DNA from 2 places in the Pseudomonas sp. Marseille-Q1929 genome. Region 1 is predicted to be linked to the other one. Evidence: predicted binding sites of a transcription regulator. Region 1 holds the regulator's gene; the other holds the start of a gene.
The links. The regulator sigma-54, encoded in region 1, starts transcription at its own class of promoters, with help from an activator protein. The targets are predictions, from matches to a motif close to ANTGGCATNNANNTTGCTNT.

Region 1 (4,895 bases):
TCCTGCTCTTGCTCGCCCTCTGTCTTGAGGTGAATCCTGGTGCCCTTGCCGGCGGCCAGCATCATCATGGCCATGATGCTTTTGCCATCGACCATGGATTCCGGGGTGCGCCCCGCACGGATTTGGCAAGGGAACTGCCCGGCAACGCCGACGAACTTCGCGGAAGCCCGGGCATGCAAGCCCAGCTTGTTGATGATTTCAATTTCCAGAGCGGGCATCGCGGGGGTGATCCTTTCAGCTAAGGTCGCGGTGGCGAACCTGGACGTTCTTGAGGGTTTGTTGCAGCACCTGGCCCAGGCGTTCGGTCAGGTAGACCGAGCGGTGGTGGCCGCCGGTGCAGCCAATGGCGATGGTGACATAGGCCCGGTTGCTTGCAGCAAAGCGCGGCAGCCATTTGAGCAGGTAGCTGGAGATATCCTGGAACATTTCTTCGACATCCGGCTGCGCTGCCAGGTAATCGGCCACGGGCTGGTCTAGCCCGGACTGCTCACGCAGCTCGGGTTTCCAATAGGGATTCGGCAGGCAGCGCACATCGAACACCAGGTCGGCATCCACCGGCATGCCACGCTTGAAGCCAAACGACTCGACCAGGAACGCAGTACCAGGCTCCGGCTGGTTCAGCAGGCGCAGCTTGATGGCGTCGCGCAGCTGGTACAGGTTGAGGCTGGTGGTGTTTATTTTCAGGTCGGCGAGGTCGATGATCGGCCCCAGTAATTTGGTTTCGTCCTCGATGGCTTCGGCCAGGGAACGATGCGGGCTGCTGAGGGGATGGCGTCGACGGGTTTCGGAAAAGCGCTTGAGCAGCGTCTCTTCGTCGGCGTCCAGGTACAGCACATCACAATGAATGTGCTTGGCGCGAACTTCCTCAAGCAGTTGCGGGAACCGCTCAAGGTGGCTGGGCAGGTTGCGGGCATCGATCGAAACGGCCACCAGGGGTTGCGCCAGTTCGGTGTGGATCAGCGCCCGCTCCGCCAACTCCGGCAGCAAGCCGGCGGGCAGGTTGTCGATGCAATAGAAGCCGTTGTCCTCAAGAACGTTGAGGGCGGTGCTTTTACCCGAGCCGGAGCGGCCGCTGACGATGATCAAACGCATGATTACTGCCCGTTCTGTTCATCCAGGACAACCTGGTACAGCGCCTCGTTGCTGCTGGCGCTGCGCAGTTTGTCGCGTACTTCCTTGCGGTCGAGCATGCTGGCGATCTGACGGAGCAGTTCCAGGTGAGCATCGGTGGCGGCTTGCGGGACCAGCAGAACGAACAGCAGGTCAACCGGTGCGCCGTCGATGGCGTCGAAATCGATGGGAGCGTCCAGGTGCAGCAGGGCGCTGACAGGTGCCTCACAGCTTTTGAGGCGGCAATGGGGAATGGCGATGCCGTTGCCAAAACCGGTGGAACCGAGTTTTTCACGGGCAATCAGAGCCTCGTACACATCTTGCATCTCCAGGTCAGGCACTTCGCGGCTGATCAGGTTGGCAATTTGTTCGAGGGCTTTCTTTTTACTGCCGCCCGGCGCGTTCACGAGGGAACGGCCGGGGGTCAGGATGGTTTCAAGTCGAATCATGGGTGGGGAGTGTTAGCGGCCAGTGCCCTGGAGAAGGCTCTGCTGCTTTTCCTTATGCTTTTTGATTTGGCGATCCAGCTTGTCGGTCAGGTCGTCAATGGCGGCATACATATCTGAATGCTCGGCATTGGCGACTACTTCCCCGCCGGGTATACGCAAGGTGGCTTCGATTTTCTGCTTCAGCTTTTCGACAGTCATGATGACTTGCACGTTGGTGATCTTGTCGAAATGCCCCTCAATTCTTTTGAGTTTTTCGCCGATATAGGCGCGCAGCGGTTCGGTCACTTCCAGTTGGTGTCCACTGATGTTGACTTGCATACAGCTTCTCCTTCGTTGCCAGTGCATAAAGCGGTGGGCAGGAATACCCACCACTGGAACGCTGTGGCCCGCCCGTCACATCAAACGCTTACGCTCGCTGGAAGGCGCGATCCCGAGGGACTCGCGGTACTTGGCGACGGTTCGACGGGCGACCTGAATGCCTTGTGCCTCCAGTAAACCAGCGATCTTACTGTCACTCAATGGCTTTTTCTGATTTTCCGCGGCAACCAGTTTTTTGATGATCGCGCGGATCGCCGTGGACGAGCATTCGCCGCCTTCGGAGGTGCTGACGTGGCTGGAGAAAAAGTATTTCAGCTCATAAATACCCCGTGGGGTATGCATGAATTTTTGCGTGGTCACCCGTGAAATCGTCGACTCGTGCATGCCGACCGCCTCGGCGATGTCGTGCAGCACCAACGGTTTCATCGCTTCGTCGCCGTATTCCAGGAAGCCGCGCTGGTGCTCGACGATCTGGGTCGCGACCTTCATCAGGGTTTCGTTGCGGCTCTGCAGGCTCTTGATGAACCAGCGGGCCTCCTGCAACTGGTTGCGCATGAAGGTGTTGTCGGCGCTGGTGTCGGCACGGCGCACAAAGCCCGCGTATTGCGGGTTGACCCGCAGGCGTGGCACCGATTCCTGATTCAGCTCCACCAACCAGCGCTCGTTGTCCTTGCGCACGATCACGTCAGGGACCACATATTCGGCTTCGCTGGACTCGATCTGCGAGCCTGGGCGCGGGTTGAGGCTCTGCACCAGTTCGATGACCTGGCGCAGGTCGTCTTCCTTGAGCTTCATGCGGCGCATCAGCTGGCTGTAGTCACGGCTGCCCAGCAGGTCGATGTAATCCGTGACCAGGCGTTGGGCTTCAGCGAGCCAAGGGGTCTTGGCGGGCAGTTGGCGCAATTGCAGCAGCAGGCATTCGCTGAGGGTGCGGGCGCCGATACCGGCGGGCTCGAACTGTTGGATGCGGTGCAGGACGGCTTCGATCTCGTCCAGTTCGATGTCCAGCTCCGGGTCGAACGCTTCGAGGATCTCCTCTAGCGTCTCGTCCAGGTAGCCCTGGTTGTTGATGCAGTCGATCAGGGTCACGGCGATCAGGCGATCGGTGTCCGACATCGGCGCGAGGTTCAGTTGCCACAGCAGATGGCTCTGCAGGCTCTCGCCAGCGGAGGTGCGGGTGGTGAAGTCCCACTCGTCGTCATCGTTGCTGGGCAGGCTGCTGGCGCTGGTCTGGTAGACGTCTTCCCAGGCGGTGTCCACGGGAAGCTCGTTGGGAATGCGTTCGTTCCATTCGCCTTCTTCCAGGTTATCCACCGTTGGGGCGGTTTCCTGGTAGGAAGGTTCTTGCACGTCGGAGTTGGGTTTTTGCTCGATGTTGTCGGCCAGCGGGTCTGCGTTATCGAAGTCGTCGCCTTCTTCCTGGCGTTCGAGCATCGGATTGGACTCCAGGGCCTCCTGGATTTCCTGTTGCAGGTCCAGGGTCGACAATTGGAGCAGGCGGATGGCCTGTTGCAGCTGCGGTGTCATCGTCAGCTGCTGGCCCATTCTCAGGACTAGCGATGGTTTCATGGCAGGGGCTTAACACCTTATTCGCCGGCGCAATGCGCCATCCACGACAGGGCGCGTGAGCGCCAAACATAAGCAAATTATATGCCTGATATCGCGGGCTTTGCCTAGAGCGCGGTAACAATAAAAATCCGGAGGTTCCTATTGACTCCCGCGCACCTTGGCAAACAGGCCGTGACACCACGGTGTTTACAGGCGGAACTCGTGACCCAGGTACACTTCCTTCACCAGTTCGTTGGCCAGGATAGTGGCTGAATCGCCTTCGGCGATCAGTTGGCCATCGTTGACGATATACGCGGTCTCGCAGATATCGAGGGTTTCACGCACGTTGTGGTCGGTGATCAGTACGCCGATGCCCTTCGCCTTGAGGTGATGGATGATCTGCTTGATATCGCCGACCGAGATCGGGTCGACACCAGCAAACGGTTCATCCAGCAAGATGAACTTCGGCGCGGTAGCCAGGGCACGGGCGATTTCCACACGACGACGCTCACCACCCGACAAGCTCATGCCGAGGTTGTCGCGGATGTGGTTGATGTGGAACTCCTGCAGCAGGCTTTCCAGCTCCTTGCGACGGCCGTCACGGTCGAGTTCCTTGCGGGTCTCGAGAATCGCCATGATGTTGTCGGCTACCGACAGTTTGCGGAAGATCGACGCCTCCTGCGGAAGATAGCCGATACCGGCGCGTGCACGACCGTGCATGGGCTGGTGGCTCACATCCAGGTCGTCGATCAGCACGCGACCCTGATCCGCCTGGACCAGGCCGACGATCATATAGAAGCAGGTCGTCTTGCCGGCGCCGTTGGGGCCGAGCAAGCCGACGATCTGGCCGCTGTCGATCGACAGGCTGACGTCACGCACGACCTGCCGGCTTTTATAGGCCTTGGCCAGATGCTGGGCTTTCAGGGTTGCCATTACTCGGCCTTCTTCTTCGGCTGGATAACCATGTCGATACGCGGACGTGGTGCGGTCACCTTGGAGCCATTGGCGCGGCCGGCGTTGGCGATCTGCTTCACGGTGTCGTAGGTGATTTTCTCGCCTTCCGTGGAGTTGCCGTCCGGGCTGAGCACCTTGGCTTGGTCGATCAGGACAATGCGGTTCTGCTGGGCGTGGTACTGGATGGTCTTGCCGTAGCCCTTCATCGGGCCGGTGTCGGTAGGCGACTGCTTCTGTTCGAAGTAAGCCAGGTTGCCCACCGAGGTCACCACATCAATGTCGCCATTGGGGGTACGGGTCAGGGTCACCGTGTTGCCGGTGATCTTCATCGAGCCTTGGGTGATGATTACGCCGCCGGTGTAGGTGGCGACGCCTTGCTTGTCGTCCAGTTGCGCATCGTCAGCCGAAATGTGGATCGGTTGCTGGCTATCGTTCGGCAGAGCCCAGGCGCTCACGCTTCCCAGTGCTGCGCCCAGACTGAGCAAAATAGGGAGAGTTTTAACGAGCCTCATACTG
Region 2 (4,895 bases), on a different contig from region 1:
AGGCCACCCTTGGTGATCTTGCCATTCTCGTCGGCCGCATAACCTTGCAGGCGCGAGGTGCCGGTGTTGTTGGTGATGTAGCCGTCTTTGTCGGCACGGAAGGCACCGCTACGGGTGTATTCCAGCGAACCGTCGCTGCCCTTCTGCACGAAGAAACCGCCACCCTGGATCGCCATGTCCAGGATGCCGCCGCTGGCGTTCACTTCACCCTGGGTGAACTGCTGGGACACTGCCGCCAGGTTCACACCGTTGCCGATGGTGTTCTGGCCGGTGCCGAGCTTGGACGCGGCGTAGATGTCCGCGAATTCCGCACGCGACGATTTGAAGCCAGTGGTCGCGACGTTGGCGATGTTGTTGCCGGTCACGTCCAGTTGTTTGTTGGCCGCATAGAGGCCGCTAAGGCCGATGTTAAAAGACATGTTTCTCTCCCTCTGCCGTATTTAGCCGGCTCTATGTACCGATAGTCTGAATTTGCGACAGCTTGACGCTGCCCATGCCGCCGGCAAGGTTCAGCAGCATTTCGCCGCCGGTCTTGCTCAATGTCACGCTGGTGACGGTGGCTGGCAGGGAAGTCGCCAGGACAACCGCGTCGCCTTTGTCATTCTTGGTAGTGGCGGTAAAGGTGTAAGTGCCCGCTGCGGCAACCTCACCCTTGTCGTTCTTGCCATCCCAGATAAAGTCGGCCGTACCGGCGCTCTGCGCGCCCATATCGACGGTGCGGACCACGTTGCCGTCTTTGTCGGTGATCTTCACCGAGACATTGCCCACCGCCGACGTAACGGCGACGGAACCGGTCATGCTCTTGCTCGTATCCACCAGGGCCTTGTCGGTCTGGGTGATGATCGAACGCCCCACCAGCGACGACGCTTGCAACGCTTGCGACGAGCTGAAGTTGCTGGAGATCGCATTCACCGAGTCGTTCAGGGTGTTGATGCCTTCCAGGCTGCTGAATTGCGCCAATTGGGCGACGAACGCGCCGTTGTCCTGGGGCGACAGCGGGTTCTGGTTCTTCAGCTGGGTGACCAGCAGTTGCAGGAACGCATCCTTGCCCAGGGACTGGTTGCCCGTGGCAGCAGTAGCGGTGCTCGCGACATTGTTTGTTGCGGTCTTGACCTTGGTGTTGAAAAGGTCCTGGACCGCCGTGTTGGTAGTGGTATCAACAATGGCCATTATTTGGCGCCCCTTATCACTGACCCAGGGTCAGGACCTTCTGCATCATGGCTTTGGCGGTGTTCATCATTTCCGCGTTGGTCTGGAACGAGCGACTGGCGGAAATCATGTCAGCCATTTCCTCGACCACGTTGACGTTGGGGTAGTAGACGTAACCCTTTTCGTTCGCGGCGGGGTGGTTAGGCTCGTAGCGGGCTTCCAGATTGCTCTGGTCTTCAACCACGCCCAGCACCTGCACGCCGGAACCGGCATTGCCCTGGTCCTGGAACAGCGAATCGCTGCCACCGCTCTGGCCGCCCTGGAACATGGTGGCGAACACCGGGTGACGGGCGCGGTAGGTCTGGTCGATGCTCGACGACACGGTTTCGGCGTTGGCGATGTTACTGGCGACGGTGTTCAGACGCGTGGTCTGGGCGCTCATGCCACTACCGGCAATATTGAAAACACTGGACAGGGACATGGCTTACTCTCCACGCAGGGCTGACATCAGCCCTTTGAATTTGCTGTTGAGCAGGGTAAAGCTGGCCTGGAAGTTCACCGAGTTCTCGGCGTAAGCCGATTGCTCCAGCTGGGCGTCGACGGTGTTCTGGTCGATCGACGGCTGCATCGGCGTGCGATACAGCAGCGACTCGTCCCCACTGCTCAGGCCTTGCGCTTCGATATGACGGTTGTTGGTCATGTTCAAGGCGAAGGTGCCGTTCTTGGTCTTGTCCTGCTGTGCAGCGAGCACGGCGGAGAAGTCCAGGTCCCGAGCCTTGTAGTTCGGGGTATCGGCGTTGGCAATGTTGTTGGCCAGGACTTCGGCACGCTGGGCGCGGAAGCCCAGGGCTTGTTCGTGGATACCGAGCGCTTTATCGAAGCTGATGCTCATGGCGGAAACCTTTAGGCTGACCTGCTGTTCGTTGACAGGGTTATAGCAAGGTGTGTGCCAGTTTTTGCAGAGCCCGTATTTGAAGGGTTTGAGGGCAGATTGCCGATGGCAATGCCAGAAAAGCGGCAAGCGGTTTCCGCGTAGCGCCAGTAAAGCGGCAATCCGGGTTGCCGCTATTGAAAGGCTTGCCGCAAAACAAATGTGGGAGCGGGCTTGCTCGCGAATGCAGTCTGTCAGTTGATACATGCATCGACTGACACTGCGCTTTCGCGAGCAAGCCCGCTCCCACATTTTTTACCGTGTACGACTTACTTAGCCTGGTAAATGATGCCCGGGCTGCACTGCACCATCTGGTAATGATCCGGCAAACCGTTCAGCGCTTCGGAAGCACCGAGGAACAGATAGCCACCCCGCTTGAGGGTGCCATGGATGCGCAACAGGATGTCTTTCTTCACTTCGGCCGAGAAGTAGATCAGCACGTTGCGGCAGAACACCATGTCGAACTTGCCCAGGCTGGCGTAGCTGTCGAGCAGGTTGAACGAGCGAAACTCCACGCGGCTCTTGATCGGCGCCTTGACCGCCCAACGCCCCGCCCCTTTCGGGTCAAAGTAACGTTGCAGGCGCTCCTGGGACAAACCCCGGCCCAAGGCCAGGCTGTCGTACTCGCCGGTCTTGCAGTTGGTGAGCATGGTGCCGGACAGGTCGGTGGCAACAATCTGCGCACCGGCCTTCAGTTGGCCCATGTTGGTCCGCTCGAACTCATCGATGGACATCGAGATCGAATACGGTTCCTGCCCCGAGGAGCAGGCCGCCGACCAGATGCGCAAGCGCTGGCCCGGGCTGGCCTTGATGGCTTCCGGCAGCACTTTGCTCTTGAGCACTTCAAACGGGTAGGTGTCACGAAACCACAGGGTTTCGTTGGTGGTCATGGCATCGACCACCATTTCCTTGAGCCCGCTGCGCGGCTGCCCCTGGATACGCTGCACCAGCTCGCCCAACGACTTGATGCCCTGCTGTTCCATCAGCTTGTTGAGACGGCTGGATACCAGGTACTGCTTGTTTTCACCGAGCAATATGCCACAGGCTTTTTCCAGGAAGACCCGGAACTGTTCGAAATCCAAATTACCCGTAGACAATGATACCGCCTCTTAAATCGTGTGACCGCCAGGGGAAATCCCCTAGCCGTGATCTGCTGCCTTGATCCGGTCGACAACCCGGTTTGCCAGGTCATCCGGACGGAATTTGGCCAGGAAGTCATCAGCACCGACCTTCTTGACCATCGCCTGGTTGAATACGCCCGACAATGAAGTATGCAGGATGATATGCAATTTTTGCATGCGTGGATCGTTGCGTATCTCGGCCGTGAGGGTGTATCCGTCCATTTCCGGCATCTCGATGTCGGAAATCATCATCAAGAATTCTTCTTCCGGTTTCTTGCCTTCATCGACCAATTTGCGCAGGTAGTCCAGCGCCTGACGCCCATCATTGAGGGCCACCACGTCTACGCCGACGGTTTGCAGGCAACGGGTCACCTGCTTGCGCGCCACCGAGGAGTCATCCACCGTCAGCACGCGCAGCGAAATCGCCTTGTGCGCCGTCTCGGCGTCGACCACACCGACGGAAATCGCTTCCGAGGTGGGCGCCACTTCGGCGAGGATCTTCTCCACGTCGATGATTTCCACCAACTGATTGTCCACCCGCGTCACCGCCGTGAGGTAGTGATCGCGGCCGGTGCCCTTGGGCGGCGGATGGATCTCTTCCCAGTTCATGTTGACGATGCGCTCCACCGAGCGCACCAGGAAACCCTGGGTCTTGGTGTTGTACTCGGTGATGATCACGAAAGGGTTTTCGCGGTCCTGCAAACCTGCCGAGCCCGTGGCCAGGGACAGGTCAAGGATCGGAATGGTCGCGCCACGGATGTTGGCCACGCCACACACCACCGGGCTGGACTTGGGCATGATCGTCAGCTTGGGGCACTGCAGCACTTCCCGCACCTTGAACACGTTGATGCCGTACAGCTGTTTGCCATCCAGGCGAAAAAGCAACAACTCCAGGCGATTCTGCCCTACCAGCTGTGTGCGCTGGTTTACTGAATCCATTACTCCTGCCATGCCTTGACTCCCACGCTAAAACCTTTGGCCATACCTATAAGGGCAGTGACGCGCACCCAACACTAAACGGCACGAGCTTTGCTATTTATTGGTCATGGATATTAAAACGACAGTTTCCCGACACCTTGACCTGACACGGTATTGCCGCTTGTTTTGCGTACCGCTGGCGCTGCTTGCCTTGGGCTTGGGCACCACGGCCCGCGCGGACAACGTCACCTTGCCTGATCTACTTATCGGCGTCACCCAAGGGTTTCTTGAGTTCACTGTAGAAGATTATCTGGCGACCACCCAGACGCCCGGACGTTATGAAATCCAGGTCAACCAACTCGACCCGCGCCTGCGCATGCCAATGTGCGACAAGGAATTGACAGCCACCCTTGAAAGTCCCGCCCAGCCGATTGGCCGCGTGACCGTAAAAGTACGCTGCGAGGGCGCTGCGCCGTGGACGGTGTTCGTGCCGGCGCAGGTCAAGCTGTTCCGCGATGTGGTGGTGGTGGCGCGGCCGCTGAAGCGCACCGGCATCATCGGTTTCGACGATGTTGTGCTGCGTGAGCGCGATATCAGCCTGATCAGCCAGGGCTATCTCACCTCGGTGGATCAGGCCGTCGGGCAAAAATTGACCCGACCAGTGGTCACCGATCAGGTCATCACGCTGGTGCACCTGGAACAGGCCGAGGTCATTCGCAAGGGCGACCAGGTGGTGATTTCCGCCAGCAGCGGTGCCTTGCAGGTAAAAATGCCGG

Region 2: the regulator sigma-54 is predicted to act here: its motif matches at 2,084-2,103, upstream of flgB (flagellar basal body rod protein FlgB).

What each region holds. Positions count from the first base shown of each region.
Region 1 is NZ_JAFLWU010000001.1:523,495-528,389, reverse strand. Features, by position in the region: gene J1G37_RS02425 (HPr family phosphocarrier protein) at 1-218, opposite strand, end outside; gene rapZ (RNase adapter RapZ) at 235-1,092, opposite strand; gene ptsN (PTS IIA-like nitrogen regulatory protein PtsN) at 1,095-1,559, opposite strand; gene raiA (ribosome-associated translation inhibitor RaiA) at 1,572-1,877, opposite strand; gene J1G37_RS02405 (RNA polymerase factor sigma-54) at 1,953-3,446, opposite strand; gene lptB (LPS export ABC transporter ATP-binding protein) at 3,633-4,358, opposite strand; gene lptA (lipopolysaccharide transport periplasmic protein LptA) at 4,358-4,891, opposite strand; gene lptC (LPS export ABC transporter periplasmic protein LptC) at 4,878-4,895, opposite strand, start outside.
Region 2 is NZ_JAFLWU010000040.1:39,164-44,058, reverse strand. Features, by position in the region: gene flgE (flagellar hook protein FlgE) at 1-419, opposite strand, end outside; gene flgD (flagellar hook assembly protein FlgD) at 451-1,170, opposite strand; gene flgC (flagellar basal body rod protein FlgC) at 1,187-1,630, opposite strand; gene flgB (flagellar basal body rod protein FlgB) at 1,634-2,041, opposite strand; gene cheR (protein-glutamate O-methyltransferase CheR) at 2,350-3,177, opposite strand; gene J1G37_RS26810 (chemotaxis protein CheV) at 3,220-4,152, opposite strand; gene flgA (flagellar basal body P-ring formation chaperone FlgA) at 4,247-4,895, shown strand, end outside.